DNA from 4 places in the Frankia sp. RB5 genome. Region 1 is predicted to be linked to each of the others. Evidence: riboswitches for the same ligand, from Rfam matches in the RefSeq annotation. Region 1 holds a riboswitch; each other region holds the start of a gene.
The links. Region 1 has a riboswitch for cyclic di-AMP ahead of AC6EXY_RS23750 (peptidoglycan-binding protein). Riboswitches for the same ligand answer to the same signal wherever they lie in the genome.

Region 1 (7,024 bases):
ATCGTGGGCGAGGCCCGTGAACGCGACGATCTCCGCCGGGCCTCTGGCGGCCAGCGCGCACACGGCGGTCGAGTCCAGCCCGCCCGACAGGTCGGCGCTGACGGTGTGCGCGCCCGCGACCCGAGCGGCCACCGCCTCGGCGAGCGCGGCCCGCAGGATCGGCGCGCCCTCGGCCATCGACCGCGCCGCGGCCGGGGCCCGCCACCAGCGCACCGCCTCGGCCCGCTCGTCGCGGCGCACGGCCAGGTAGTGGTCGGGCGGCAGCGCCTCGGCCGACGACCAGGGCATCACCTCGTCCAGCGGGTACGGCGGCGACGGGTCCAGCAGCGACAGGGCCAGCGCGGTCAGGTCCAGCCGGGCGCCGGCGAGCTCGGCGAGCACGTCGGCGCGGTCGGCCGCCACCGACTGGCCGCCGATCCGCACCGAGAAGATCCTTCGGGTGCCGGTCGCGCTGCCCTGGATTCGCCGCTGCCCGTCGATCACGGCCACCAGGTGGTAGTCACCCGCGACCTCGCGCGCGACGTCCAGGTCGTGCACGGTGCGGGCGGCGACCAGCAGGCGCAGCAGATGACTCGGGCTGGCGGTGGCGCACCCGACGAGGGCCAGGCGCGAACGTCCCGCCGCCGCGACGACCATGGCGTCGTCGGGCCAGTCGCCCACCAGCCAGGGCCGGCCGGAGGGATGGCGCAGGACACGCCGCACGCCAGCCGGCACCACCACCGGATCCCGGTCGGCCAGGACGACGAACCAGCAGCTGGGGCGGGGCAGGCGCGCCGATCGCTCGGCCGTGGCATGCCGGGCGGAGATCGCCGTGGTCACCGCGGGCTCGGCCGGTCAGACGATGAATCCGCCGGCGACGAATCCACCATCACCGGGGCCGCCGCCGACAACGCCACCGTAGCCAGGCCCGCCCCAGCCGAACCGACGGTGGAAGTAGTCATGGCCCCAGCCCCAGCGACCGCGGGTCACGTCGGAGAATCGGCCTGCCTGCGCCAGCCGCGGCGGCTCGTACATCGCCATCATGGGTTCGTCCCTCCTCGGGTGGGTCCGTCGGCCGGGGCAGGGGACGACCCGATGCGCGGAGTTGATACCCGGCGTGGGTTCAGCGTGGGTTCACCGGCTGTGCGCGTCCGCGGGTCCGGAGCGGGCTCCGGGACAGTCCGGTTCCGCCTCCAGCACATGCTGGTGGACGCGGCGCAGCGCGACGCCGGGCTCGATGCCGAAGTCCGCCACGAGGCGTCGATGGAGGGTGCGGTACTCGCTGAGCGCCTCGGCCCGGCGGCCGCTGCGCTCCAGCGCGACGAGCAGCTGCGCCCACAGCCGCTCGCGGGTCGGGAACTCGAGGGTGAACGCGCGCAGCACGGGCAGCACCTCGTCGAACTCGCCGAGCGCGAGCCGCGCGTCGATGAGGTCCTCGTGCACCGCCCACCGGGATTCCTCCAGGCGCAGGCTTTCGGTTCCGGCCACCTCGGCGGGCAGCTCGTCGAACGCGTCGCCCCGCCACCAGCCGAGGGCTCGTTCGAACAGGCCCACCGCGCGGCGCGGCGATCCGTCCCGGACCGCGGCGCGGCCTCGCTCGACATCCTGCTCGAACCGGACGAGGTCGATCTCGTCGGGCTGGACGATCAGGCGGTAGTGGCCGGGCCGGCTCTCGATTCGTCCCGGTCCCACCGGCCGGAACAGCACCCCCGAACCAGGGCCGACTGCCGCCACGTGCCGACGGTCCGCGGGGGCGCCGGGCGGTGGGGGCAGCGTGTGGCGCAGCTCCGAGAGGTAGGTCTTGATGTTCCCGAGCGCCGAGCGCGGCGGCGAGTCCTGCCACAGCGCCAGCCGCATCTCCTCGATGGACGTCCAGCGGTCCGCGTGCAGCAGCAGCGTCAGCAGCAGCGCCCTCTTCTTGCGTTGGTCGATGCGCACCTGGTCCCCTGACGGACGCCAGACCTCCAGCGGCCCCAGCACGGCGAACAGCGCGCCGGGCCCGCGCCAGCGGGTGGCGGAGCCGCCCCACGACGAGGGCTCCACGACGGACATGCCGGGAACCCGAGGTCCGCACCGGATGGCCAGATCCGGCACGGTCGCGCGCTCGTCGACCATGATGATCCTTGTCGGTCGGAGATCCTCAGCAGACGGAGAATCTTTCCCGGGCGGACCCCGTACTCGTCTGCCTGCGGGGACCGGCGGCCCAGGTGGGCCGGTGCAGGGAATACCCCGGGCGGCGCGCGGGTAGTCCTGCCATGCGTCGGACACGCGACGGCGCCGCCCATGGGTCGGGAACACCCACGGGCGGCGCCGTGACACGCACCGCCGTCGGCCTGGCGCTAAAGCCCGAGGCTCGCGCTGGTCTGCGGCCCGACCACACCGTCCACCAGCAGCCCATGCTTGAGCTGGTAGTCCCTCACCATGTGGTTCGTCTGGTAGCCGAACTGCCCGTCGACCTGGATCGGGTAACCGAGGTCCGCGAGCTTCTGCTGGATGCGCCGGACGTCGTCGCGATAGCCCAGCCCGCTGACCAGCGACGGGTAGCCGGCGGCCTTCGCGACCGGCGCGGCGACCGGCGCGGCGACCGGCGCGGCTGTGTAGGAGATGGTGCGGATGGCCGCGCCGCCGCCCACCGCGCTCGCGGCCGCCTGACCGCGCGCGGTGAAGCGGGTGTACATGCCGTTGGTCCAGGTGCTCCAGGCGCGGACGCCCTGACTGGAGCAGACCTGCTTGGCCGCCCAGGCGTTGGTGGCCGGGTCGTAGAGGTTGCGTGAGCCCACCCAGCCGGCGTGCGCCCGCATGTTGATCTGCCAGAGGCCGCGGGAGTCCTCGCCCGCGGTGGCGTGCGCGAAGGTGTTCCCACCGGACTCGGCGAGGGCCACGGCCACCCAGGTCGACAGCGGCACCCCGCTGCATCCGGACAGGCCGGCGTTCGCGGCCACCTGGGCGATCGTCACGTCGGACACCGCGCCGGTGGCAGCGCTCGCGGGACCCGCCGTGGCGAGCATGCTGACGCCCGCGCCGAGCACGCCGGCCGCGGCAATGGTGGCGCCCCGGCGCCGCGCCGCGCGCTTACGATGCTTTCCCTTAGCCATTCTTTGACATCTCTTTCGGTGTCGGCAAGCGCAGATACGGGAGTTCAATGGCCGTCGAAGATGCGGCCAAAAATGAGCACGGAAATTTAGGGGCAGCACGGACTAATTAATGTCGGTGAGCCCTGTTCAGGTGCATGAGGAAAGCAGTCGATACCGAGCGGCGCGGTCGGACACGGTCAGGGATCACGCCCCGGCATGAACGGCGATCAGGTCAGGAGGAATGACCAGTTCACCGGGCCACCGCCTCAGCGGCGGCGCGCGGCGACGAGAACGGCACGGCAGGACCTAGGGCAGGCCGCGAAAACCGTGCGAGAACGATGGGACGGCGGCGAGCGATCGGCGACCACCACCCGTCGCCCCGTCAGGACGTGGGCAGCTCCCACCAGGCCCGTCGCGGACCGTAGAAGGCGCCGACCGATCTGGCGACCCGCTTGGCCGGGCCGGCCGGCCGGAGGAGTTCCCGAGGCACAGGCAACGTGGAGTCCTTCCCGTACGCCTGCGAGGTTAGCTGTCGGGTGCGGGCCGGGAAGCCCGGTCGCCTGCGTGCAGACGACTTAACCCCAAGGGCGATCGTGACGGGACCGCCCGGCGGAACCTGGTTCCCCCGCTTCTGCCCCAGCTGTCTCGGAGGGACCCCGGGCCGGGGGCAGAACTCGGCGTCAGCCCGGAGCAACGTGTGCCCGGCAACCGTAGCGAACTACCCTGGGTAGTTACAAGTACTTGTTCCGTGCGAAACCACGGACACACCCATGACGCTGCGTGCATTTCGCTGCAATGTCGCAACTCTCAGACATCACCCGAAGCATCGTGTACGACGCACATCACCGCTCATGTCCGACTCGTGCCCGACCTGGGCGGACCTGGACGTCAACGCGGACCAGATCGGAGTGAGCGGCGGAAGCGATCGCACAGTCACCGCACGCGCCAGGGCGGTCGCGTTCGGCTCGGGCGACGGGTTCGCCCCGGCGTCACGCGCCGGGGCGAACCGCAGGGACCGGGTGCCGGCCTCAGCGCGGCATCCCGGAGGCGCCGGCCTGCTGCCTGACCGGTGTCAGGCCGCCGCGCCGGCCATCGCCGCGCAGCTGTCCAGGCAGGACCGGCAGGCGCGGGCGAGGCGGGCGAGCTGGGCGTCGCGCGGCATCCGCTCGCACATCTCGGCGCAGGCGCCGCACACCCGCACGCACATCGCGCACATGCCCCCGTGGAAGGGCGACATGCGGCACATCATGTCCGCGCAGGTCCGGGTGACCGCCGCGCAGTCCATCATCAGCCGCATGTCGTCGGCGCTCATCATGCTGCCCGGCATGTCCATACAGTAGGAGATGGTCTCCTCACACAATGCCGAGCAGGACATGCACTCCTCGATTGCCCTGCGCATCTTTTCGGTGATGGTTTCGGCGTGCTGCACAGCAAACACCTCCGGTCGGTGGACGGCGTCCTTGACGCCACCTCGAGGCCCCGACGGGCAACGACACCGACCCGACCGGGGCCCCTCCGACAATAGCTCCGACGAACAGACGCGCATCTCGGCCGCCCTCCGGAGCCCGCCGCCCGACTCCTCGAAGACGCCCGAAAACATCACCCTCCGACCTCCCGCAATGCATTCCGGAATCCTGGAGGGAATCACCTCCCGAGTTTCGGGTTCTGGATACCGGCGACAGGTCGGGACTGTTCCCACCGATGGCGTACGGGTCAGGGTGAGGTCCGATGGCTGGTCTGCCCGGCGGCCGGCGTTCGCGCGCCCGCGGCGGGCGCCGCGGACCAGACGGGCGAGCCGGGCGGAACGAGCTCGGCGGGCAGCCGCGGATGTGCCAGCACCGCCCGGCCGCCCACGAAGACGCCGCGCACGGCATCCGGCCTGGTGAACAACTCCAGGTCGGCCGGATCCTCGTCCAGCAGGATCGCGTCGAGGACATAGCCGGTCTCGATGCGTCCGAGCCGGTCGCCGACGCCGCACAGTCGTGCTCCGTTCGCGGTCGCGGCGAGCAGGGCCTCGGGTGGGGTCAGGCCGGCGCGGCGCAGATGGGTGATCTCGGCGAGGTTGCCGCCGTGGCGGCTGTGGTGCCGGGCGTCGCTGCCCAGCGCGATGGACACACCCGCCGCGCGGGCGACGGCGATGGTCTCGGCCAGCGCGGCGGCGGTGGCCTCGGCTCGTTCGACCGCCCAGCCGGGTAGCACGCCGGTGCCGGCGAGCGCGGCGAGGTCGAGGTAGGCGCTCAGGGTGGGCACCAGGGTCACGCCCCGCGCGGCCATCGCCGCGCCGGCCCGCTCCCCCAGGCCGATCCCGTGCTCGATCGACCGGGCGCCCGCGGCGGCCGCCGTCTCCACCGCCCGATCACCGAGCGCGTGCATCATCACCGGCCTGCGGTAGCGGGCCGCCTCGGCGACGGCCTCGGTCAGCTGGGCCCGGGTGAAAGGCAGGTCAGGCGCGGACCCGCCGCGCACCGGCGGTGCCGACAGCACGCCGCCGCTGGCATGGATCAGCACCCAGTCGGCGCCGGCGCGCAGGACCCCACGCACCGCGGTGGGCAGGTCGCCGGCCGCGGTGACGGTGTGCGCCGGGCGCCCCGGGTACTCCGGCCCGAGCACCTCCTGCGCGGATTCCAGGCCGGGGCCGAGGAGCGCGCCGTCGCCGTGGCGCCCGGTCCGACTGAGCGGCACGACGCAGACCGTGAGGCGGGGACCCGGGACGACCCCGGCGAACAGCGCGTCACGCAGGCCGGCGTCGGCACCGCCGGCGTCGCGCAGGCCGGTGACACCGGCGTGCACCGCGGCCCGCAGCGCGCCGGCGCTGGCCAGGTAGCGCCCGGACAGCGGGGTCGTCATCAGCTCGAGTGGATCATAGGTGGACTGGGTCACGTGGGCGTGGCAGTCCACCACGCCCGGCATCAGCCACAGCCCCCGGGCATCGACGTCGACGGCGGACCGGTCGAGCGCCAGCCCCGGCCCGATCGCCTGGATGACGCCGGCGCGCACGGCGACGTCGACGGGCGCGCCGAAGCGGCCCCGGCGGTCGAGGACGTGCGCCTCACGCAGGGTGAAGTCGGCGAGCCCGGCGGTGCGGCGCTCCGGCTGGGCCACCTGGCCGCCGTCGCCGGCGGCCCCCCGGGTGGGCGACGGCGCGGGCGGCACCGGACGGTCGGGGCCGGGCGGTCCACCGGATGGTGCGAGGGGATCGTTCATGGCGGGTGCCGTTCCTGCCGAAGTCGACGACCTTCCCCACGGCCGCGGCATGTCCGCCCCGCGCCGGGCGCGTGCCCGGTCCGGCGGGAGCGGCCCGCGTCGCGCTGGCCGGTGATCCGCGCCGGAGGTCCGGCGCGGCCGAGGAAAGGTCCGGAATGCCGCGGTCGTCAGCGCGGACAGGCCGTCGCGCTGACCCGGCAGGTGTCGATATGCCGACGATGGGTGAGCACGCGGCGCTCGCCGCGCACGCCCGTCCGGCCGGCCCGCGAAGCCGGGCCCGGCGAGTTCTCGCCCGTCCACCCCTCGCGGGACATCGCAGCCTCCCCGGCCTCGACCGGCACCGGGGCGGCCGATGGCCGTCCGCCGCGGTCGGCGTCGTCAGGCCACCACCGTAACCAGCGCCCGGGAGTGACGCAAAGGAACCGCGGGGCCGCCGAATGACACCGTCAGCGATCGACGACACCCGACCACCTGATCGACAGTGCCCGGTCGGTGACCCGATCGCCGATCCCACGGGCAGGCCGGCGCGGGCCGACGCCGGCCAACTGGATCACTGCGCGTGACAGATGCGCCGCCTCCTGGTCACACTAGCGACGATGACCACATCACCACATCCCCGGCGGCCCGAGGCCCGGCCGCGGCCCGGTGCCGAACGCCCCCGCGACGCGCTCGGGCGACCGCTGCCCTTCGGGGCGAAGGGTGTGGTGCCGCTGGACCTGCCCGCCGTGCTGCCGCCGCCGGCCGCGCTCGCCGCCGCCCAGCACCTG
Region 2 (7,024 bases), on a different contig from region 1:
TACCGCAAGGGCTGGCTGACCCGGGAGCGGTCGGGGAGGTCGTATCTCTATCAGCCGGCGCTGAGCCGCAGCGCGTACACGGCCCGGATGATGAGCGAGGTGCTCTCGGGGGCCGAGGACCGGGGCCTGGCGCTGCTGCACTTCGTCGAGACCATGAACCCGGCGGAGTACGAGACGTTGCGCGGCGCCGTGCAGTGGCACGAGAGCCAGCGGACGCCGGGCAGTGAGAGGACGCCGCCGGCGTGATTTCCACCGGGCTGATCGCCTACGCCCTGCTCGTCACGGTCGGACTCCCGCGCCCGCTGTCCGCGGCCTCGTGGACGTCCCGCGCGCCCCGGCTGGCGATCAGCATGTGGCTCGCCGCGGCGGCATCCGCCGTCGCTACCGTGATCCTCGCGCCGCTCCTGCTGGTCGTGCCCGTTCACGCTCTCGGTGATCTGCTTGTCCTGCTGGTGCAGTGGTGCGACTGGGCGGACCATCAGCTGCCCGTACCCACCTGGACAGTGCCGCAGGCGGTGGGCGCCGCCGGCGTCCTCGGCGTGGCGCTGCGGCTCGGGTACGCCATCGTAGCCGTCACTGTCCTGCAGCGCCGGGTGCGGCGCCGCCACCGCCGCGAGATCCGCCTCGTCGGCCGCTTCCACCCGGCGCTGGACGTCTTCGTCCTCGACCACCCCCAACCCAGCGCGTTCTGCCTGCCGGGAAGGGACGCCACCGTCGTCCTGACCGCGGGAGCGCTGCACGCCCTGCCGCCCGGCGAGCTCCACGCGGTGATCGCCCACGAGCGGACCCATCTGCGCGGCCGGCACCACCTCATCCTGACCGGCGCCGCGATCCTCGACCGCGCGTTCGGGCCCGTCCCCCTCTTCGAGGACATGCCCGGCGAGCTGCGGCGGCTCGTCGAACTCGCCGCCGACGACGGCGCGACCCGCCACTGCCCCCGGCACACCGTCGCCCACGCCGTCCTGCGTCTCGCCGCCCCACCCGTGTCCGCCCTGGGCATGGGAAGCACCGCGGTCCGCCAACGGGTCCTGCGCCTGCTCACCGCGCGGGAGCCGCTTGGCGGCCCCGCCGTCGCGGCGCGGGCGCTGCTGATCGCCGCGCTGCTCCTCACACCACTCGCGGCCGTCACCATGCCCGCCCTGAGCGACCTCGGCTACCACTGCCTCTGAGATCCCGACGGTCTCCGAACCAGGCTCGGTGGGTCGACGCTCCGCGCCCGTCTGGTGGCGAGATGATCCCTCCTGGGGAGAGCGGGCCGGCTGGCCGTCCCGGCACGAGGTGGTCACCCCTCCCGCCCGTCGACCCCGGCCTACTTCTGTCTACTATGCCGTGTAGTGGTAGTTTGTCTCCGCCTAGCAGCATCGGACCGCACGCCGAGTCCTGTCCCCGGTCCGGTGCCCCCTCCACGCGCGGCCGGGACAGGAGCGGGGGAACCACGTTCCTCCGGGCGTCCTGCCTCGGCAGGCGTCCTTGGGGTGAAGCCAGCTGCCTTGATGTGCTGGCCGGGCTCCCCGCCCGAACCCGACAGCTCACCTCGTAGGCGCCCGGGAAAGGGCTCATGTGTATTCGGCCGAGATCTACTCCTCCGAAGACCAACCCGCAGGATCAGGGCGGGGACGACACCGCGCCTCCGCGTCTGCCCGTTCGCTGCTCGCACGGACCTCGGCCCGGGCGACGGTCGCCGCGATCACGACGGGCACCATGGCGATCTCAGGCATCGCCCTGGCCAGTACCCACGGGGACTCCTCTGGTGATCCGGAAACCGGGGAGACGAGGATCGCCGCCGCGGGCGCACTCGGCGCCGCGGTGGGAAGCAGGACCACCATCCCCGCGGCCCCGGCGGCGCTGGTGCCGCGCCAGGCCACTCCGTCCACCACGACCGTACGCGCGTCGGCCACAGTCGCCCCCGTCGTCGCCGACATGACGGTCGGCGCCGAGGAGCCGATCGATGTCGGATTCCGGCTGACTGACGGCACCGGCAGGGCGGTGGCCAACCAGGACATCCTCGTGCAGGCACAGTTCCCGACGGGATGGACGACGTTCAAGATTCTCCGGACAGATGGGCGCGGCTACGCCGGCTATACCGCGAGGGTCCTGACCACCACGTCCGTCAGGGCCCTGTTCACCGGGAACGACTCGTTCGGGGCCGCGACATACGGACCAGCGATCGTCCGGGTTCGCCCCGAACCGCAGCCGGCCGCGGCGTCGACCTCACCAACGCGTACGTCCGGAGGCGCAACGCGAACCTCGGTTGCCCTGCCCCAGCCCGAGCCCGAGCCCGCATCTGCCGGAGCCGTCACCGGGGCGACGAGTATCGGGGAGAAGGCAGTCTATCTGGCGTCGCTGCAGGCCGGTAAACCATACGTGTGGGGTGCGACCGGGCCCAGCAGCTTCGACTGCTCCGGTCTGGTGCAGTACATCTACCGGCAACTTGGCAAGACACTTCCCCGCACCACCGATCAGCAGTACGCAGCGACCACCCGCATCGCCCAGGGATCCGAACAGCCCGGGGATCTTATTTTCTTCGGTGCACCCGGCGGCATTTATCATGAAGGAATCTATGCGGGCGGAGGGAAGATGTGGGTGGCACCGAAGTCCGGCGACGTGGTGAAACTTGAGAAAATCTGGACGTCGTCCTACTCCGTAGGCCGCGTCCACCAGTAACACGGCCGGACGCCGCGTGGAGTTCACCGCCCTGTTTATGATCGTGATCGTCTGACAACTCGCCGGAATGCCGGTCGGTGACGTGAGACGGCCACCGCGTGATCCTCACGAGAAGCTGCACAGCAGCGTGTCGAGGGGGAATCGCGGTGGCCGTGCCACGGCCCACCCGTGCACCGTGACGTGAGGCGCTTCTTCTTCCTCACCGATCGCCGAATCGGGGGCGCTGACGCCGCACACGATCGGCAGACAGGTACTGATCCACCTCCCGCATCATTCGGCGTCGGCGTCGGCGTCGGCGTCGGCGTCGAGGTCGGTAGTCGGCACGGCCGTCGGGTTGGCCTGGTCCGCCTGCGGCTTGCGGGCCACCAGCCGTTTGACGATTCCGCGCTTGCACCGTTCGCGCCGTTCGAGCTGAAAGCCGGCCGCTTCGACCTGCACCAGCGGCCGACTCAGGAGGTGTTCGCCACCGACCCGGACTGTGATCGTTTCGAGGAGGCGCGGCGCGGCCGGACATCCCAGCTGGCACCGGCGGAAGGCCGCTGAGCGAACTCTACTTCAGCCAAGACGACCACTATCCATTCGGCCCGCTCACCATCCTACCGGGCAGGCTGTGCGCGACGGGCGGCCACCCGCAGCAGGTCCGCCGACTCGCGCTGATGGCTGTCCCTTTCCGGTGGCATCGATGGCCTGTCTACCACTTTCAGGAAAAGTAGTTATATTGGTAATCGGCGCCGGTGGCGAAGGTGCACAGGTGCCTACGTTTTCCATGCATTGGACGAGCTCCGGGGAGGCTATCCACGTCTAGACTACCTCTTCTGAGGCGGCGACAACTGTGGCCTTTGCGGTCAGGCCGGGCCCGGTGGCCTGACAGTGCTAGCCGTTCTCTCTCGGTGAGATAGCCTTACGCTGTGATGGCCAGTCGCGACAGGATGCTGGGATGGCGAACCGCCACGGCTCTTGTCCTGCTCGCGGCGCTCGCGAGCATGCTACTCTCGGCGTCGCTGTGCGGGTCTGCGGAGCACTCGGAGCGCGGCTTTGAGGCGCTGGGCGGCGCCAGCCTCGTGAGCGTGGGAGAACACCATCATGCTTCATCCGCGGTGGGCACAGAGAGCCATCATGATGGCGGATTTCATTGCCCCGACCGGATCGCCGATCTGGTTCTCTTGGGCGCCACGGGTTTGATCCCCGCTGTGGGTTCGGTGTTCGCGTTGACTGCAGCCGCCTTCCTGCTGTCCGCCCTGGTCTTGTTCGTTTCAGGCCGTCCCCGCGCCCGACTCCAGACGGTTGCTCCTGACCGCCTCCCGTGCCAGCTGGCACAGCTGTGTGTGCTGCGGACCTGATACTCGCCTCGCTTTGAGTGCGAACGTCTGATCGCCCCTCCGTGCTGTGACCCGCGTGGTCGCCGCCGCCGAAGTTGAGCAGGTGGCCTGCCGACCCCGCGCCGGCTCCTCGTCGCAGCCCTCTGACGGGGGCGCGAAAATGTGGACCGCGACCGACGAATGCGTTCGGTATTCCATCATCTCGCGATGGTCTTACTTGTGAAGGATATCCGCTATGCGGAAAACCGTTGTTGCACGTATCCCCCCGATCCCGGGTCAGTCGCTTGGTACGCCGCCGATGGCGGACTCCCCAGCGAGCGTGGTCGGCGACACGCCAGTTCTTTGGATTCCCGACGTCTGTTTCGGTAGCGCTGGCGGGTTCTGGGCGAATTTGGAGGGCCACAATCCGGGTGGTATTAAGGACCGGCCTGCCCTGCACATGGTGGCTTGTGCCCGAGAACGCGGTGAACTCGCTCCTGGCCGCGCGGTAGTCGAGTCGACCAGCGGCACGCTGGGGCTCGGCTTGGCCCTGGCAGGAATCGTCTACGGCCACCCGATCATCCTGGTGACCGATCCGGGCCTGGAACCGCTCATGCACCGCCTGCTGACCGCCTACGGCACTCGACTAGAGATCGTCGACCGGCCTCATCCGACCGGGGGCTGGCAGCAGGCCCGGCGGGACCGGGTCCAGGCACTGCTCGGCGAGCATTCCGGCGCGTACTGCCCAGACCAGTACCACAACCCGGACAACGTGGCGGCCTATGAAGGACTGGCACGAGAGGTGGCACAGCAGGTCGGCTGGGTGGACGTGCTGGTGTGCAGCGTCGGCACGGGAGGTCACAGCGCCGGGGTGTCGCGCGTGTTGCGCGAGATGTTTCCGGATCTGCGCCTCGTGGGAGTCGACACGATCAGTTCAACGATCTTCGGGCAGCCAGACGGACCGCGGCTCATGCGGGGTCTTGGGAGCAGTATCTTTCCGCGTAACGTCGCCTATCAGGAGTTCAGCGAGGTCCACTGGTTGGCGCCCGGCGAGGCGGCGTGGGCATGCCGGCGGCTGGCGGCAGCACGATTCGCCAGTGGTGGATGGAGCGTCGGAGCGGTCGCCCTGGTGGCCTCCTGGTTGGCGCGGCGCGAACCGAACGACACCCGCATCGTGGCAATCTTTCCCGACGGTCCACAGCGATATTGGAGCACCGTCTACGACGACGGATTCTGTGCCGAACACGGACTGTTGGGTGTGGTGCCCGCCCAAGATCCCGACCATCTTGAGCATCCGTCCGAACGGGCTGTTGACCGGTGGACCCGGTGCGCGAGGGCGAGGTGCGGCTCAAGCTCTATCTGTGCCTGGCCCTGCTTGCCACCCGCGATCCGTACGACATCTGCGGCGTCCACCCCTGGTCGTGGGCCAGGGCCCTGGGACTGAGCGATCCAGACAAGGCCGGTACCCGTCGGATCAACGATGCTCTGGACTGGCTGCGGGCCGCGCGCCTCATCGAGCTGGAACGCCACTCCGATGGCAAGCCGACCGTGACGCTCCTAAGCCCGGCTGGCGACGGCGGCCGGTACCGCGACCGGAGCGGACCGGCCTTTGGCAACCGCTACGTGAGCCTGCCAGTCGGGTTCTGGATATGGGAGTGGATCACCACCCTGTCTGCTACAGGTGTGGCGCTCCTGCTCGTCCTTCTGGATCTCCAGGGCGGGTATGACGAGGACGACCCGCCGTGGATTAGTGGACACGACAAGAACCGCTATGGCCTGTCGGCGGCAACCTGGACCCGGGCCACGACGGAGCTGACGGATGCCGGCCTCCTGACGGTGCGCCGCGAGTGGCGCGGCCACGACTTCGATCGGCCGAAGTTGCGCAACACCTTTTGGATCGACGAGGAGCGGCTGGATCATCCGCTGGGCGAGCTCCTCACTCCGGACGAGGAGGACGCACTCCTGCCCCCGGAACTCGCGGCCTACCTTCGTAATGCAAGGCTGGCACAGGCGGACCGTCAGGCCGCCAGGTCTGCGTTCCGCACCCCGAGGCGGAAGCGTATGGCCTCCGGGGCGCGTCGGTAGCCCTACCGCGTCCCGGAGCCTGTCAATCCCGAGACAGCCGGGCAGGTCCTCGGCGGCCAGCCCGGGTAGGTGACCGGCGCCGGGTCGATGTTGCGATGACCTGCGCCGGTCAGGTAGGCGCGGACCAGCCGGCGGGCGACCGAGCCAGGCAGGGTGGCCGACAGCAGGACGACCGGGACGTCGAGGGCTCCGAGCCAGGTCAGCAGCCGGGCGAGGAGCATCTGCATGTAGGCGTCGTAGGCGTGGACCTCGTCGACGACCAGCACCTTGCCGGCAAGGCCGAGCATCCACCGGTCCCGCTCGCCGTGGCCGAAGGGCCTTCGGGGCTGAGCAGTGCCACGCTCGAGGAATGACGGAAGATAGCGGACATAACCGCCATTCGCCGTGGCGCGGAAAAACAGCGCATTCCCCAATTGCGCGAACGCCGGCCGAGACCGCCGCTAATCTGGCAGCGCACGACGGCGGAGCCCCCCATGCTCACGGAGAGGAAGCCTTGTGTCCTTCCGGCGAATGATCCGCGAGACGGTCGAGAACGGCATCAACACCCTCGAGGAGCTGCAGGCATCGCTGCGCACCGCGATCGCCCTGGAATTCTCGACCATTCCCCCGTACCTGTGCGCTCAGTGGTCCATCGTCGACGGCACGGATCGCGACAGTGTCGGCAGCATCATCGGCGGTGTGGCGGCGCAGGAGATGCTTCATTTCGGTCTCGTCTGTAACATGTACACCGCCACCGGCGGCTCGCTCAAGGGCGAGATCGCGACGCCGGAGCTGGTTCCCGCCTATCCGATCACCGGCCTGCCCGGCGGCGTGCACCCCGGCCTTGTCGTCACGCTGGCTCCCCTCGGCGCGGGTGCGCTGCGGACGTTCATGTCCATCGAGTACCCGGAGTCGGGTCCGGTGGTGCCGCAGCCGCCGACGCCACCGCCCCCGCTGGCGCCCACCGCGCCAGCGATCGGGCAGTTCTACGAGGCGAT
Region 3 (7,024 bases), on a different contig from region 1:
GCGGCCCCGCCCGGCACGGACCAGGCCGGCACGGACCAGGCCGGCACGGACCAGGCCGGCACGGACCAGCCGGGCGGGAGTCCGCCGGGCGGGAGTCCGCCGCGGCCCGGGCGGGGCGAGGAGCATCCCGTCCTCGACGCCCTGGAACACGCCTCGGCGAACGCGCACCGCCTGGCCGGCGCGCTGAGCCGGCCGGCGGTGTCGCTGGTGCGGGTCGGCCGCAAGCGCCGCCGGCCCCGGGGGGTCGAGATCCCGGCGACCCCGGACGGCCGGGTGATGGCCTGCGGCGTCTACAGCCACGGGCAGCGGGTGACGACGGAGGTCGACCACCGCGACGCGCTGCGCCTGGCCCGGACGGAGCGCGACGGCTTCGCCTGGCTCGGCCTGTTCGAGCCGACCTACGAGCAGCTCGTGGCGGTCGCCGAGGAGTATGGGCTGGACCTGCTCGCCGTGGAGGACGCGGTCACCGGCGGGCAGCGGCCCAAGCTGGAGTACTACGAGAACCACCTGTTCATGGTGCTCAAGACGACGACCTACGTCGCCCACACGGAGGTCACCGGAACCTCGGAGGTCGTCACCACCGGAGAGATCATGATCTTTCTCGGTGAGGACTTCGTCGTGACGGTGCGCCACGGCCAGCATGGCGAGATGACGAAGCTGCGGGGCCGGCTGGAGGCCGCCCCGGAGATGCTGCGGCACGGTCCCACCGCGGTGCTGCACGCGATCTGCGACAGCATCGTGGACGACTACGTGGACACGGTGGAAAAGATCCAGGTCGACATCGACCAGATCGAGGCCGGAGTGTTCCGGCGCGAACGCGCTCCGTCCACGGAAACCGCCTACCAGATGAAACGGGAGCTGCTGGAGCTCAAGCACGCCGTCCAGCCGCTGGCCGGGCCGCTGCGCACGCTCACCTCGGACAGCCCGCGCATGATCGACGTGGCCATGCGGCGGTACTTCCGGGACGTCGCCGACCACCTTGAACAGGTCAGTGAGCGCATCTCGCACTTCGACGAGCTGCTCTCGTCGGTTCTGCAGGCCACCCTGACCCAGCTCACCATCGCGCAGAACGAGGACATGCGCCGGATCAGCGCCTGGGTGGCGATCGCCGCCGTCCCCACCGCCCTGGCAGGAATCTACGGAATGAACTTCGAGCACATGCCGGAACTGCGCCAGACCTGGGGATATCCGGCCGTTCTCACGCTGATGGCCGTGGCCTGCCTGTTTCTCTATCGGGCGTTCAAGCGCAACGGCTGGCTGTAGGACGTGTTCGCCGCCCACACGGGCGGCGCGGGTCCGGTCGCGGGCCGCGGGCAGCCCCACCCGACCCGCGGCAACCGGCCGATCTGTCACACACGGTGATAGGTTGCCGACAGTGCGCCGGACCGGGTGCGAGACGGCCGGCCCGGCGGCATTCACCGCCGCGTCGGCTCGTTGGGTGTGAGTGGCGCGAGATCGGGCAAATGTCCATAGAAACAACATGTTGGGTGCTATAAGCCCTAAAATCGCTGGCGCGGGTAGCCGACCCATAGCTCTTTCTTGCCATGAGTCGACAGTCATGACGTATCCGTACGATGGGTTACACCCGGCCACCTTCGTCAGCTACCGTAACCAACCGTGTCGGAGCAGCCGGGACGCGTGCCTGCCGCTCGGTGTGGTCCCCACCGATCCCCCCACCCGCCAGGGGAGTACATGCCCTCGTCTGACCCCAAGCGGCGAGAGACCGCCACCCTCCCCGACCGGGGCGACCTCATCGCCGAGCTCGCGAGCCGCCTTGAGGACCTCGACACGCTCCTGAGCCGGCTGGAGGACGCCGAGCAGCAGGCCAAGGACGCCAGCGAGCACCTCGTGCGGACCCGGCGCTGGCAGGAGGACACCGTGCGGACCATCCAGGAGGAGCGGGCCCGCATGCGCCAGCGCCAGCACGCACTCGACGAGCTGGCCGACCGCGCCCGCGCCGCCGTCACCGCGCTGCGCCACCACCGGTCGCTGCCCCGCGAGGTCCACGAGCTCGCCGTCGAGCTTCAGGTGCTCGACGCCGCCGGCTTCCTCAGCCGGCGCGCGCGGGGGCGCTGACTCCCGGGCCACCGCGCCCTGCCGGGCCGCCGCAGCCATCCACCCGCCCGCGTCACCTTTCGGCGATCCCTCCGTCACGATCCGCGGCGACCTCGGGCCGGGCCGCCCTTCGCCGAACCCGCCTCCGGCGGCGTCCTGGACGCCCCGAGACGCTGCGGCGGGCCCGCGGCAAGCAATTACTTTCTGTTCTCGAACCGACTCAACCCGAAGCCGCACGACCGGGGTGGCACTCTCGTTCACCCCCTTCTCCGCATCCCTCCCAGGCCCTCGAATGCCCGCCAGAACCGCAGGACAGGAAGGGTTTTTCGGGATGGGGGGCCGATCCGGGACAGCGGTAGCCAGACTGGGAGAGGGCTTCGCGCGGCGGGCACATCAGCGCACACTGGCTGTAGTTGGGAAGGACTAGTGTTTACCCACCCCCTCCAAGTGGACTAGTCTCACGCCGACGTCACGACAACACCGGGCCGAACGCCGAATCCTGCCCCCGGCCCCGGTGTCCCCTCCGAGTCGTCACATGGGGCAGGAGCGGGGGACCCACCTCCACCGGCTGGCACCGATCCGCGGCGCCGGTCTAGGGGTGAAGTCCGAGGCGCGTGAAGGTCACGCCCTCGGACCGGGCAAGCCCAGCCCGAACCCGACAGCTCACTTCGCAGGCGTACGGGAAGGAATACACCGTTGTCCGCGCAAAGCGTGCAGCTCGACGAAGATTCGCGGATCGCAGGTCGCGGCCGTCACCGCGCCCCGTCCACCGCGCCGGTCGCCCGTAGCAGGGCCCGCGCTCGCGCCTTCGCCGCGATGACCACCGGGACCGTCGCGGTCTCCGGGGTGGCCCTGGCCGGCTGCGCCACTGACGTTCACGCCGCCGCCCCCTCGGACGAGTCGACGAACACGGCTCCGGTCACCCTGGCCGCGCAGATCGGTTCGCGCGCCGCCCTGGGTGGCAGCATCGCCGCGGCGGCCGTGAGTGCCCATGGCGGCACCTCCGGCGCGACGCTGGGCATGACGAACGGCGTCGACGCGCCGCCGCTGTCCGGCAAGATCCAGGTTGGTCTGCGGAGCACCACCCCCCAGCAGACCGTTGACGCCAACGAGGCGATCAACGTCGGGTTCTCGCTGTACAACCAGGCGACGAACGAGCCGCTCGCGAACCAGCTCGTCAAGGTCCAGGTGAAGCTCCCCACCGGGTGGGCCACCTTCAAGCACCTGCAGACGGACTCGCGCGGCTACGCCTCCTACACGGCGCGGGTGCTCACCACGACGAGCGTCACCGCCATCTTCGACGGCACCGACGCCCTGCAGTCCGCCCGCTCGTCCAACGACGCCACGCTGACGGTGGCCCCGCAGCCGACCGCCTCGGTCTCGCGGAGCGCCGGCGTGCGGGTCGACACCCCCGAGGTCAACGTCTCGGTGCCGGTGCCGACCAGCTCCATCGGCGAGAAGGCCGTCTACCTGGCCTCGCTGCAGGCGGGCAAGCCCTACGTCTACGGCGCCGAGGGGCCCAGCTCCTTCGACTGCTCCGGCCTCGTCCAGTACATCTACAAGCAGCTCGGCAAGACGGTGCCGCGGACGACGGACGCCCAGTTCGCCGCCTCTACCCGGGTCTCGATGTACAACAAGCAGCCCGGCGACCTGATCTTCCTCGGCACGCCCGGCAACATCTACCACGTCGGCATCTACGCCGGCGACGGCAAGATGTGGGTCGCGCCGCACACCGGTGACGTCGTGAAGCTCCAGAAGATCTACACGACCTCCTACTACGTCGGCCGAGTCCTCTAGGAGCCGTTCCCCGGCGTCCCAGACTCCCGGGTCGCGGCCTCCCCCCTCCGGCCGCGACCACCAGACAGAGTCCGTGCCGCCGGCTCGGCGCCTCGGCGCTCGCCGCCATGCGCTCTGACGCCCGCCACTCCATGTAGGCGTCGCTTCTTCGCCGTGTGGGTCACCATCGCCGCTGACCCGGACGAGTACCGCCCAGGACGAGCATCGGCCGGGCCCTGACACCGCCCGCCTGATCACGGTCCGCCTGGTCCCGCGGGGCGCCTCACGCCGTCCCCGTAGTTCGCCGTGCCCGACCGTGCCTGCCTGACCGTGCCTGCGCCTGACCCCGGCCGAAGTCGCGTCTCCTTCCGGCCGGACGGACGTCAGATCTCCCCCCCATCTGACGTCCGTCCGGCCGGAAGGCCCCCGACCCCGCCGGCCTTCCCTCGGATTCCCCCCCCATCCGCAGCGGAAGGCCGGCGGGCCTTCGGGAGCCACGGCCGCGGGTCCGTCGATGCCGCTACCCCCCTCCCGGCGGCATCGACGGACCCCGTTCTCCGTCATCACGGTGTGCCCAGGTGTGACAGTGCGCCCAGGTGTGACAGGTGCGCCCAGGTCACAGAACCCAGGTGTCACAGGCCAGCCGCTCGGCCCGCCCGGCCCACATCCGTACGGCGCGGGCCTGGACGGGCTGCTGGCGGGCCGTCAGGCGGTGGGCAGGCGGTGCGGTTCGGACGCCTTCCACAGCGCCTCGCTGACCTTCTTGTTCCACTTCGTCTCGGCCACCCGCTCCTGCGGGGCCCGAGCGGGGCAGGGGGACTGCGGCTCCTGGGTGAACTGCCCGACGACGCCGACGGCCGCGAAGACCGGCTTCGCGCCGCCGCAGACGGTCGTCTGGGCGAGCCGGGCGCCTTCACCGACGCCCCAGATGTACACCTGGTTCAGGTCGATCTTGCTCTTCCTGTCGGCGACGAAGCTGACCACGTCCCGGATGTACTGGGCGTCGGGGCTGTCCGGCCCGTCGATGCGCCACAGTCCACCGACCGCCTCCGGATAGGCGACCGCGAAGTCCTCGCTGTTCGCCACGGAGCCCGCGCCGCTGTCATGGTCAAGGTTCTTCGCGGCCGCGTTGTCGTCGTGCAGGATCAGCACGAGCGGGATCGGGTTCTTCGGATGGCCTGGTGCGTGCACGAGCAGCTCCCGCCCCGCCGAGCCGTACTCCTTCGGCATGGTGACCCGCTTGGTCTTGGTGCCACCGTTGTTGCCGATGAACAGATACAGCACGACGATGACCGCCGCGACGATGTACACGGTTCGCTTGTTCTTGCCCCACCAGCCGGCAAGGGGATTCGATGCCACGATCCAACCGAACCACACCGCCCGCCGGGAAACGCCGCAAACGCGTGATCAGATGACGCCCTGGCCGGCCCGTCGTGGGCCGGCGGCGAGGGCGTGGGACATCTGGGCGTGCGGCGTCAGGGCATGGGTCGCAGGGGCGGGCATGGGGCGTCAGGGCGTCAGGGCGTGACCAGCGCGCGGTGGCGGGCCTCGCGTAGCGCCACCGTCTCCGGCGGGCCGTCCAGCGGCCGCAGCGCACTGCCGTGGACGAAGCCGAGTAGCAGGTCGGCGAGGGCCGGGTTCTGCGCCAGCACCGGTCCGTGCAGGTAGGTGCCGATCACCCGGCCGTCGACGATGCCGTCGGTGCCGGGAGCGCCGCCGTGGTCGTCCGCACGGCCGCCGGCCTCCCCCCCGCCGGCGGCGGAGCCGTCTCCGACGCCGCGGCGCACGATGCCGAGCGGAAAGCCGCCCGCGCCGGGCAGCCGCCGGGTGCGCCCGCCGTGGTTCTCGTACCCGAACAGGGTAGGCAGGCCGAGCCGCGGGTCCGGCTCGACGACGATGTCGCCGACGGCGCGCGGGGGCGGCGCGGCGTCGGGCGGGCCGAACGAGCGGCGGGTCTCGATGTCGACGAGGCCGAGGCCCTCGTGGATCCGCCCGCCGGACGGGTAGCTGGTCCCGATCACCTGGTAGCCGGCGCAGACGGCCAGGACGGCCGCGCCGCCGCCGACCGCGCGCAGGATGGCCCGGTTCTGCCGGATGCCGTCGGCGGCGAGCACCTGCGGCGCGTCCTCGCCGCCGCCGAGCAGGTAGATGTCGCACCCGTCGGGCACCGGGGAGCCCGCGGGAACGTTGACCACCTCGGCCGGCAGACCCCGCCAGCGCAGCCGGCGGGCCAGCACGATGGCGTTGCCGCCGTCGCCGTAGGTGCCGAGCAGCTCGGGGTAGATCAGCGCGATCCTGGTCGCCGAGACGCCCCTCACCGGGAGCACCGGACCAGCAGGTCACGGAACGCGGTGTAGTTGGCGACCACGTCGACCACCTTCTCGTTCGCCGCGAGCGCGGCGGCCTCGGCGCTGGGATGCAGGCTGTGCGCCACCTCGGCGTACGCGAGCCGCACGCTCATGTCCTCCTTGCGCTCGCCGGTGACGAGCACCTGGCGGCCGCGCAGCCGTTCGAGCGGAACATCCCAGATCCAGGACGGATCGCGGCCGTCGGCGGTCTGCGAGTTGAAGTCGATGACGACGGGGCGCGGCGGAGCGTCGGCGAGCAGCTCCATCATCTCCACCCAGCCGGCCGGGTTCTTCGCCAGCAGCAGCCGACCCCGCCGGCCCGGCTCGCCGAGGACGACCTCCTGGTAACGGCCCTGGACGTCCCCAAGGCCGGTCATCGCGCCGAGCGACGCCTCGACCTCGACGCCGAACTCGCGGGCGGCCGCCGCCGCCATCGCCGCGTTGCCGAGGTTGACCCGGCCGGGCAGGTCGATGCGGGCGGGGATCGTCCGGCCGTACCAGAGCAGCTCCCGCGGGCCGGTGACGGCGACGATCGGCTCCGGGCGGGCCAGGCCGCACTCGGACCACCAGCCACTCTCGTTGCGGTACAGCAGCTTCGCGCACTGGGGGCAGACCATCGCGTCCGCCGTCCAGTTCTGGCCGGCCGACACCCACACCTGGCGCCGCCAGCCGGCGGCCGCCCAGGCGACCAGCGGATCGTCGACGTTCGCGACGACCGTCGTCTCCGGCAGTTCGCCGCCGAGCTCCCGCCACATCGCGGCGATGCGGCGCGTCTCGTTCGACCGGTCCAGCTGGTCGCGGCTGATGTTGAGCAGCAGCACCACCCGGGGGGTGATCTGCCGGGC
Region 4 (7,024 bases), on a different contig from region 1:
GAACGACGCCGGCCGTCATACCCTTCGCCCACCAACAGTCCGACGGCGGGCTTCGGCCCGATCGGGTTGTACTGCGCCGCCGTACATGGCTGATCGGCGCCCCGACAGCTTCGACAAGGAGCCCCACGATGCCCATCGCCACGCCAGAGATCTACGCCGAAATGCTCGACCGGGCGAAGTCGGAGTCCTTCGCCTATCCCGCGATCAACGTCACGTCGTCGCAGACCCTGAACGCCGCCCTGCGGGGATTCGCCGAGGCGGGCAGCGACGGCATCGTGCAGGTGTCCACCGGCGGTGCCGAGTACCTGTCCGGTTCCACGGTGAAGAACATGGTGCTCGGTGCCGAGGCGCTGGCCGAGTTCGCCCACCACGTGGCGAAGGCCTACCCGGTCAACATCGCCCTGCACACCGACCACTGCCCGGCCGACAAGCTCGACACCTACATCCGGCCGCTGATCGCCATCTCGAAGGATCGCGTCGCCGCCGGCCGCGACCCGCTGTTCCAGTCGCACATGTGGGACGGCTCCGCGGTGGAGCTCGAGGAGAACCTCAAGATCGCCGAGGAGCTGCTCGCCGACGCGACCGCCGCGCGCATCGTCCTCGAGGTCGAGATCGGTGTCGTCGGCGGCGAGGAGGACGGCGTCGTCGGCGCGATCGACGAGAAGCTCTACACCACGCCCGGTGACATGTGGCGGACGGCCGAGGTCCTCGGCTCCGGGGACAAGGGCCGCTACCTGCTGGCCGCCACGTTCGGCAACGTGCACGGCGTCTACAAGCCGGGCAACGTGAAACTCCGGCCGACGATTCTGCGCGACGGCCAGGAGCACGTCGCCCAGAAGCTCGGCCTGCCGGCCGGGGCGAAGCCGTTCGACCTCGTCTTCCACGGCGGCAGCGGCTCGGACCTCAGCGAGATCCGGGAAACACTGGACTACGGCGTCGTCAAGATGAACGTGGACACCGACACCCAGTACGCATTTACTCGCCCCATCGTGGACCACACCTTCAGGAACTACGACGGTGTTCTCAAGGTGGACGGCGAGGTCGGCGTGAAGAAGGCGTACGACCCGCGCACCTACGGAAAGCTCGCTGAAAAGGGCATGGCGGACCGCGTGGCGCAGGCCTGCGAGGACCTCCGCTCGGCCGGGCGCGCACTCGGCAAGGCCTAGAGGCACCGGAAGACACCGGAAGGCACAGTCCCCGGAAGACACACCACCGGGACGGGAGGCGCGGGCGCGGGAAGACTCCGACGCCACGCGCTCCCTGGCACTCGCCGGACATGAACCATCGGAACCGTCACGACCCGGAGGAGGACCGTCGGCCGCCCGGCCGGCCGTCCCCCGCCGGGAGGCCACCGGGTTCACCGTCCGGACCGATCCGACCGCGTCAGGCCAGGTCGGCCTGACGCGGGACGAGCATTTCGCCGGGCCACCCCCACACGCCGGCCGCCGATGGGCGCACGGACCGCTTCTCGCGTTCCCTGCGCCGATTCGGGGCCCGCCCGGGTTCTCCCGGCGGGACGCCCGTCCCGCACCCGGTCAGCCCACACGTAACGGACATCGGACCCCGTTCGCCACGCCCCGGAACCTGCCGGCGTCCCATATGATGCGCGCCCCTCTCGGTCCCCCAGCCGCACGCCGCGACTGGGGGACCACTGTTTCTCGCCGAGTGGTCCACTCCGGGTCCGATGGCGGTTCACGCTCATGACCAGCACGTTTCCTGCAGATCAACCGTCACGTCCCAGACGTTCCGCCCACAGGACCATCGGACTCCCAAGGAGGGCATCTGGTCCTATCCCCGCACCTCCTGCGCCCGATGCCACTGTGTGCACTCAGCTGGACACAGGGGGTCGCCAAACGACACCAATGTAAGTAGCGACCCGATTTCCGTTGCTTTTCTCACACAGGTAGGCTGAACGGGACGAAGCGACGTAACGGGTCATCTCTCCCAGAAGCCGTCGCGGACCCCAGCAAGCACCAGCACCTCCATGTCACGCATTCAGTGCGCTTCACCACGCTCCGCTTGTCATAACCCATCGGCAAGCAGGGTGATCAGGCGCGTACAAATGCCACTCTCCGCCATGCCGCCAGGTTGATGAGCGGGCGCGCACGCGCGATACCAGCCGCACCATGGCCCCCTCAAGCAGGCGCGCCGACTGTGCTCTTTTTCACGCGCCCTATTCAATGCTTGGCGACTCGCCGGGCGGCGTGGTTATGGTCTTCGCCGTGCCGCTCAACAACGTGCGGCATTCGTCGGGCGGCACGCCGAATCCTGCCCCCGGTCGACGATTTCTCACCCACAGGCGGCAGGAACGGGGGAACCATCTCCGAGCATCGAAAGGATTCGATGCTCTCGGGGTGAAGCCGTGAGCGACGGGCACCGGACCGTGATTCGGTGCGACCACACGTCCCCAGGAAATCCCTGGCATGGCCGGGCAGTTCCCAGCCCGAATCCGACAGCTCACCTCGCAGGCGTGGGGAAGGACCACAAACACATGTCCGACGCACGTACCAGTGGCCGACAATGGAGCGCCGGAACCCGCCTCCGGACGAGGGCCCTCATGGTGGCTCCGGTCCTCGCGGCGGCGGTAGGCGGCTCCATCGTCGTCAGCCAGCCGGCGGAGGCCGCCACCACCTGGGCAGGTTTGCGGCAGTGCGAGTCCGGCGGTGACTACACGACGAACACCGGAAACAGCTACTACGGTGCCTACCAGTTCTCGGCCGGCACCTGGCGCAGCCTGGGCTACTCCGGGCTGCCGCACCAGGCGGCGCCGGCCGTCCAGGACGAGGCCGCGCTGCGCCTCGCCCAGCGCTCCGGCTTCGGGCAGTGGCCGGTCTGCGGCCGTGGCATGGGCGCCGACCAGCTCGCGGGTGGATCGTCCTCGGGCGGCGCGGCGCAGGCCTCCCGCTCGGCGCAGCGCAGCGGGCTCACCGTGGCCCCCGCGGCGGCGACCAGCCCGAACTTCACCCGCAACCTCACCACCGCGCTGGTCCGCCAGAACCGCGCCGACGTGAGCGCCTGGCAGACCCGGATGAGCCAGCTGGGCTATCCGATCGCCGTGGACGGCCACTACGGCCCACGTTCCGCCGCCGCCGCCCGCGCCCTGCAGACCGCCAAGGGTCTTCACGTCGACGGCATCGTCGGCCCGGCGACCTGGCACGCCACCTTCGGCTGAGTCCCACGCCACGCGAGCGCGCCCGTTCGACCGGTCGGCGCGCCGCCGGGCGGCACCCCATCCATCAGGTCCACCCGGCCGCCGACGCGGGGACGCGCGTCCTGGCCCCGGACCGACGTTCCCCACCCGGTGCACCGGGCAGGGGGGCACTTCCGCTCGAACCGACCGGCCCACGCCGCCGCCCGGCGCAGCGCAGCGCCATGTGGAGAAACGGGCCGGTCGGGCCGGCGTCACCTGCCCGACGCCGGCACCCGCGCCACTCCCGCTCCACCCCGTGCCCGCCGGCGCCGCCGGGCACACCCGCGCCGCCCGGCGGGGCGGCACCCCCGGGCCCCGCAGTTTGCGCGTCCCATCTGGTTACTCCGAACCACCCCGGTTTGCGTGCCCTGCGCCGGTATCGCTAGAGTGCCGATCACTCGCCATCCCGGCGAGGCTGCCCGGACGGACGCCGAGTCCTGCCCACCGGCCAGGCGGCTCGCACGAGAACGCACCGCAGAGGGCAGGAGTGGGGGACCCACCATCCGGACGTCCTCGGACGTCCTCGGGGTTAAGTCGGCTCGACCCAGCGTTTTCGATGGGGAGATCGTTATCCCGCCACCGAAGACCCGCGGCCGGTCCGGCCGGGCCATCCCAGCCCGCACCCGACAGCTCACCCCGCAGGCGAACGGGATTGGACTGGCATGCCGTCAGGTCGGCGTGGAGGCAGACACCGGGCTCCGCAGGCTCCTTCGGCCGCGAGCCGCATTCTGCGCACCACCGGTGCGGTGACGGCCATCGTCGGCAGCGGGCTCGCGGTCAGCACGGTCGCCGCGGCCCCCGCCGGGGCCGCCACCGCGGATGACTTCTCGAAGCTCCGACAGTGTGAGTCCGGCGGCAACTACTCCATCAACACCGGCAACGGGTTCTACGGTGCCTACCAGTTCGACTCCCAGACATGGCACGGGCTCGGCTACTCCGGCCTCCCGCACCAGGCAGCGCCGGCCACCCAGGACGCGGCCGCCGCCAAGCTGTACAACTCCCGAGGCTGGTCGCCCTGGCCGTCCTGTTCTCGCAAGATGGGCCTCGTCAACAATGGTCCGGCCTCCGTCGGCTCGGGCGGCGACGTCATCGAGCAGGCCATCACTCCGGCCGAGCCGCCGATGACGCTGGATCGCGCCCGCCAGGAGATGGGCGACAACTCCTACAAGGGCACCGTCCTGTCCGCCCAGTACGGCGACGACGTCCGCCCGGACGCGTTCGTCTGGCAGGCCGCGATGCGCAACAAGGGCTTCGTGCTCACCGTCGACGGCAAGTTCGGCCCGCAGTCGCAGGGCATCGCCGCGCTCTACGGGTACCTGACCCGGGTCGACGACGGCCAGCCCGGCGCCGTGGGCCAGAGCCTCTGGAACGCCAGCGTCCGCTCCTGACGGCACCGCACGGGACGCCCCCGATGCGGCCCGTCACCGCCCATGCGGCAGGATGACCCCATGACGACGTCGTCCGAGCCTGGCCAGGGCCGCAACCTGTTCTCCGGGCCACCCCCGACGCTGCTGCCCTCGGACGCCACGGCCACCGGCGCGCTCGCGGCGGGCGAGGCGCCGGTGAGCGTCGCCGCGGCGGCGCCGGCGCTGAGCGCACCCTGGGCCGCGCTCGCCGAGCAGGCGCTGGAAGCGGACCGTCCCGTCGAGGCCTACGCGTACGCGCGCACGGGCTATCACCGCGGGCTCGACGCGCTGCGCCGGGCCGGCTGGCGGGGCACCGGCCCGATCCCCTGGTCGCACGAGCCGAACCGCGGCTTCCTGCGCGCGCTCGCCGCGCTCGCCCGGGCCGCCGGCGCCATCGGCGAGTCCGAGGAGGCCGACCGCTGCCGTGCCTTCCTGGCCGACAGCGATCCGGCCGCGGCCCGCGAACTCGGCCTCGACGCCTGAGGACGCCTTCGGCGACCCGCGCCACGTGGGCGCGCGAAGGCCGCCGCGCGGCGTGACCGTTGCCGCGGTGAGTGACCGCAACCCGGGCTCAGCGTGAGCAAGGCGGTCCGGCCTGCGGCTGCGTACGCACAAGGATCCGCGCACCGGCCACACCCGGCGGTCATCCCTAGTAACCTCGCCCGGTGCCTGCTCTAGTCCTCATCGGCGCCCAGTGGGGCGACGAGGGAAAAGGAAAGGCGACCGACCTCCTCGGCGGCGCCGTCGACTACGTCGTCCGTTACCAGGGCGGCAACAACGCCGGTCACACGGTGGTCATCGGGGAGGAGCACTACGCGCTGCACCTGATTCCCAGTGGCATCCTGCGCGCCGACTGCGTGCCGGTGATCGGCAACGGCGTCGTCATCGACCCGGGCGTCCTGCTCAGCGAGATGGACGGGCTGGCCGCCCGCGGGATCGACGTGTCCCGGCTGCTGATCAGCGCCAACGCGCATCTGATCATGCCGCACCACCGGGCGCTGGACCGGGTGATCGAGCGTTACCTCGGCAAGTCCCGCATCGGCACCACCGGCCGCGGCATCGGCCCGACCTACGGGGACAAGGTCGCTCGCACCGGCATCCGGGTGCAGGACCTGCTCGACCCGGGCATCTTCCGCAAGAAGCTCGAACTCGTGCTGCGGGAGAAGAACCAGGTCCTGGCGAAGGTCTACAACCGGCGCCGGATCGAGCTCGACGAGGTGTGCGAGGAGTACGCCGGTTACGCCAAGCGCCTCGGCCCGCACATCGCCGACACCGGCCTGGTCCTGGACAAGGCGCTGCGCTCCGGCCAGGTCGTGTTGCTGGAGGGCTCGCAGGGCACGCTGCTCGACGTCGACCACGGCACCTACCCGTTCGTGACCTCGTCGAACCCGACCGCCGGCTACGCGGCGACCGGCGCCGGCATCGGCCCCACGAAGATCAATCGGGTGATCGGCATCATCAAGGCGTACACCACCCGGGTGGGCGCGGGGCCCTTCCCCACCGAGCTCGACGACAAGGTCGGCGAGGAGCTGCGCCGCATCGGCGGCGAGTTCGGCGTGACGACCGGCCGCTCCCGGCGCACCGGCTGGTTCGACGCGGTGATCGCCCGCTACGCCGTGCGGGTCAACGGCGTGACCGACCTGTTCCTCACCAAGCTGGACGTGCTGTCCGGCTTCGACCGGGTGCCGATCTGCGTCGGCTACGACATCGGCGGCGAGCGCGTCGACGAGATGCCGATGACCCAGACCGAGTTCCACCACGCCAAGCCGATCTACACCGAGCTGCCCGGCTGGCACGAGGACCTCTCCGGCGTGCGCTCGTACGCCGACCTGCCGGCGGCGGCGAAGGACTACATCAGGGCGCTCGAGGAGTTGTCCGGCGCGCCGGTCTCGGCGATCGGCGTCGGCCCTGGCCGGGACCAGACCCTGGTCATCAACGAACTGGTGTAGGCCCAGGCACGTCCCGCCCCCACTTGCGTTACGCAGAGTTACCATCCAGGCTTGGATGGTCACACACTGCAAGAGCGGGTGGGGGGTGAGGACGGTGGCCGATGCCGGCTCCCGGCCATCCGGCGACGATCGCTCCGTGCCCGGCCAGGTGCCGCCGCTGTCCACGTCCGGTTCCGCGCCAGGGCCCGGCTCCGGGCCCGCCGCGCCGGTGTCCGCGCCGGTCGAGTCCCGGCCCGCGCTGCTGGCGCCGGCGGTGCGCCATCGCTTCCTGCGCCCGACCGACTCCGACGCCTGGCACGTCGGGTTCTCCCCGACCGGCGAGGCGCTGCCCGACACGCTGACCGACGTGCTGCTGCGCGGCAGCCACGCCATCCGCAGCTCGAAGCGCGCCGAGGCGCAGCGGCTGGAACGCGCGGCCGCCGTCGCCCATCACGTCGACGCCCAGATCCGCGACTTCCTCGACTTCTGCGCGGCCGAGC

Region 2: linked by a shared signal. The riboswitch ahead of AC6EXY_RS10405 (C40 family peptidase) and the one ahead of AC6EXY_RS23750 (peptidoglycan-binding protein) in region 1 are both predicted to bind cyclic di-AMP.
Region 3: linked by a shared signal. The riboswitch ahead of AC6EXY_RS14530 (C40 family peptidase) and the one ahead of AC6EXY_RS23750 (peptidoglycan-binding protein) in region 1 are both predicted to bind cyclic di-AMP.
Region 4: linked by a shared signal. The riboswitch ahead of AC6EXY_RS11200 (transglycosylase family protein) and the one ahead of AC6EXY_RS23750 (peptidoglycan-binding protein) in region 1 are both predicted to bind cyclic di-AMP.

The regions. Positions count from the first base shown of each region.
Region 1 covers NZ_JCBATA010000051.1:49,769-56,792, forward strand. Annotated here, with positions in the region: gene AC6EXY_RS23735 (asparagine synthase-related protein) at 1-819, opposite strand, end outside; gene AC6EXY_RS23740 (lasso RiPP family leader peptide-containing protein) at 835-1,023, opposite strand; gene AC6EXY_RS23745 (AfsR/SARP family transcriptional regulator) at 1,114-2,094, opposite strand; gene AC6EXY_RS23750 (peptidoglycan-binding protein) at 2,319-3,074, opposite strand; cyclic di-AMP (ydaO/yuaA leader) riboswitch at 3,554-3,705, opposite strand; gene AC6EXY_RS23755 (four-helix bundle copper-binding protein) at 4,126-4,482, opposite strand; gene AC6EXY_RS23760 (amidohydrolase family protein) at 4,767-6,257, opposite strand; gene AC6EXY_RS23765 (hypothetical protein) at 6,425-6,571, opposite strand; gene AC6EXY_RS23770 (DUF309 domain-containing protein) at 6,854-7,024, shown strand, end outside.
Region 2 covers NZ_JCBATA010000015.1:117,683-124,706, reverse strand. Annotated here, with positions in the region: gene AC6EXY_RS10415 (BlaI/MecI/CopY family transcriptional regulator) at 1-246, shown strand, start outside; gene AC6EXY_RS10410 (M56 family metallopeptidase) at 243-1,169, shown strand; cyclic di-AMP (ydaO/yuaA leader) riboswitch at 1,402-1,558, shown strand; gene AC6EXY_RS10405 (C40 family peptidase) at 1,702-2,664, shown strand; gene AC6EXY_RS10400 (hypothetical protein) at 2,935-3,102, opposite strand; gene AC6EXY_RS10395 (hypothetical protein) at 3,576-4,004, shown strand; gene AC6EXY_RS10390 (PLP-dependent cysteine synthase family protein) at 4,219-5,406, shown strand; gene AC6EXY_RS10385 (hypothetical protein) at 5,304-6,047, shown strand; gene AC6EXY_RS10380 (hypothetical protein) at 6,050-6,334, opposite strand; gene AC6EXY_RS10375 (ferritin-like domain-containing protein) at 6,543-7,024, shown strand, end outside.
Region 3 covers NZ_JCBATA010000023.1:57,260-64,283, reverse strand. Annotated here, with positions in the region: gene corA (magnesium/cobalt transporter CorA) at 1-1,263, shown strand, start outside; gene AC6EXY_RS14535 (hypothetical protein) at 1,693-2,076, shown strand; cyclic di-AMP (ydaO/yuaA leader) riboswitch at 2,567-2,746, shown strand; gene AC6EXY_RS14530 (C40 family peptidase) at 2,752-3,852, shown strand; gene AC6EXY_RS14525 (alpha/beta hydrolase family protein) at 4,537-5,190, opposite strand; gene AC6EXY_RS14520 (type 1 glutamine amidotransferase) at 5,349-6,149, opposite strand; gene AC6EXY_RS14515 (MurT ligase domain-containing protein) at 6,146-7,024, opposite strand, start outside.
Region 4 covers NZ_JCBATA010000017.1:48,739-55,762, reverse strand. Annotated here, with positions in the region: gene fbaA (class II fructose-bisphosphate aldolase) at 129-1,166, shown strand; cyclic di-AMP (ydaO/yuaA leader) riboswitch at 2,270-2,484, shown strand; gene AC6EXY_RS11200 (transglycosylase family protein) at 2,492-3,172, shown strand; gene AC6EXY_RS11195 (transglycosylase family protein) at 3,853-4,578, shown strand; gene AC6EXY_RS11190 (DUF3151 domain-containing protein) at 4,639-5,079, shown strand; gene AC6EXY_RS11185 (adenylosuccinate synthase) at 5,262-6,545, shown strand; gene AC6EXY_RS11180 (hypothetical protein) at 6,640-7,024, shown strand, end outside.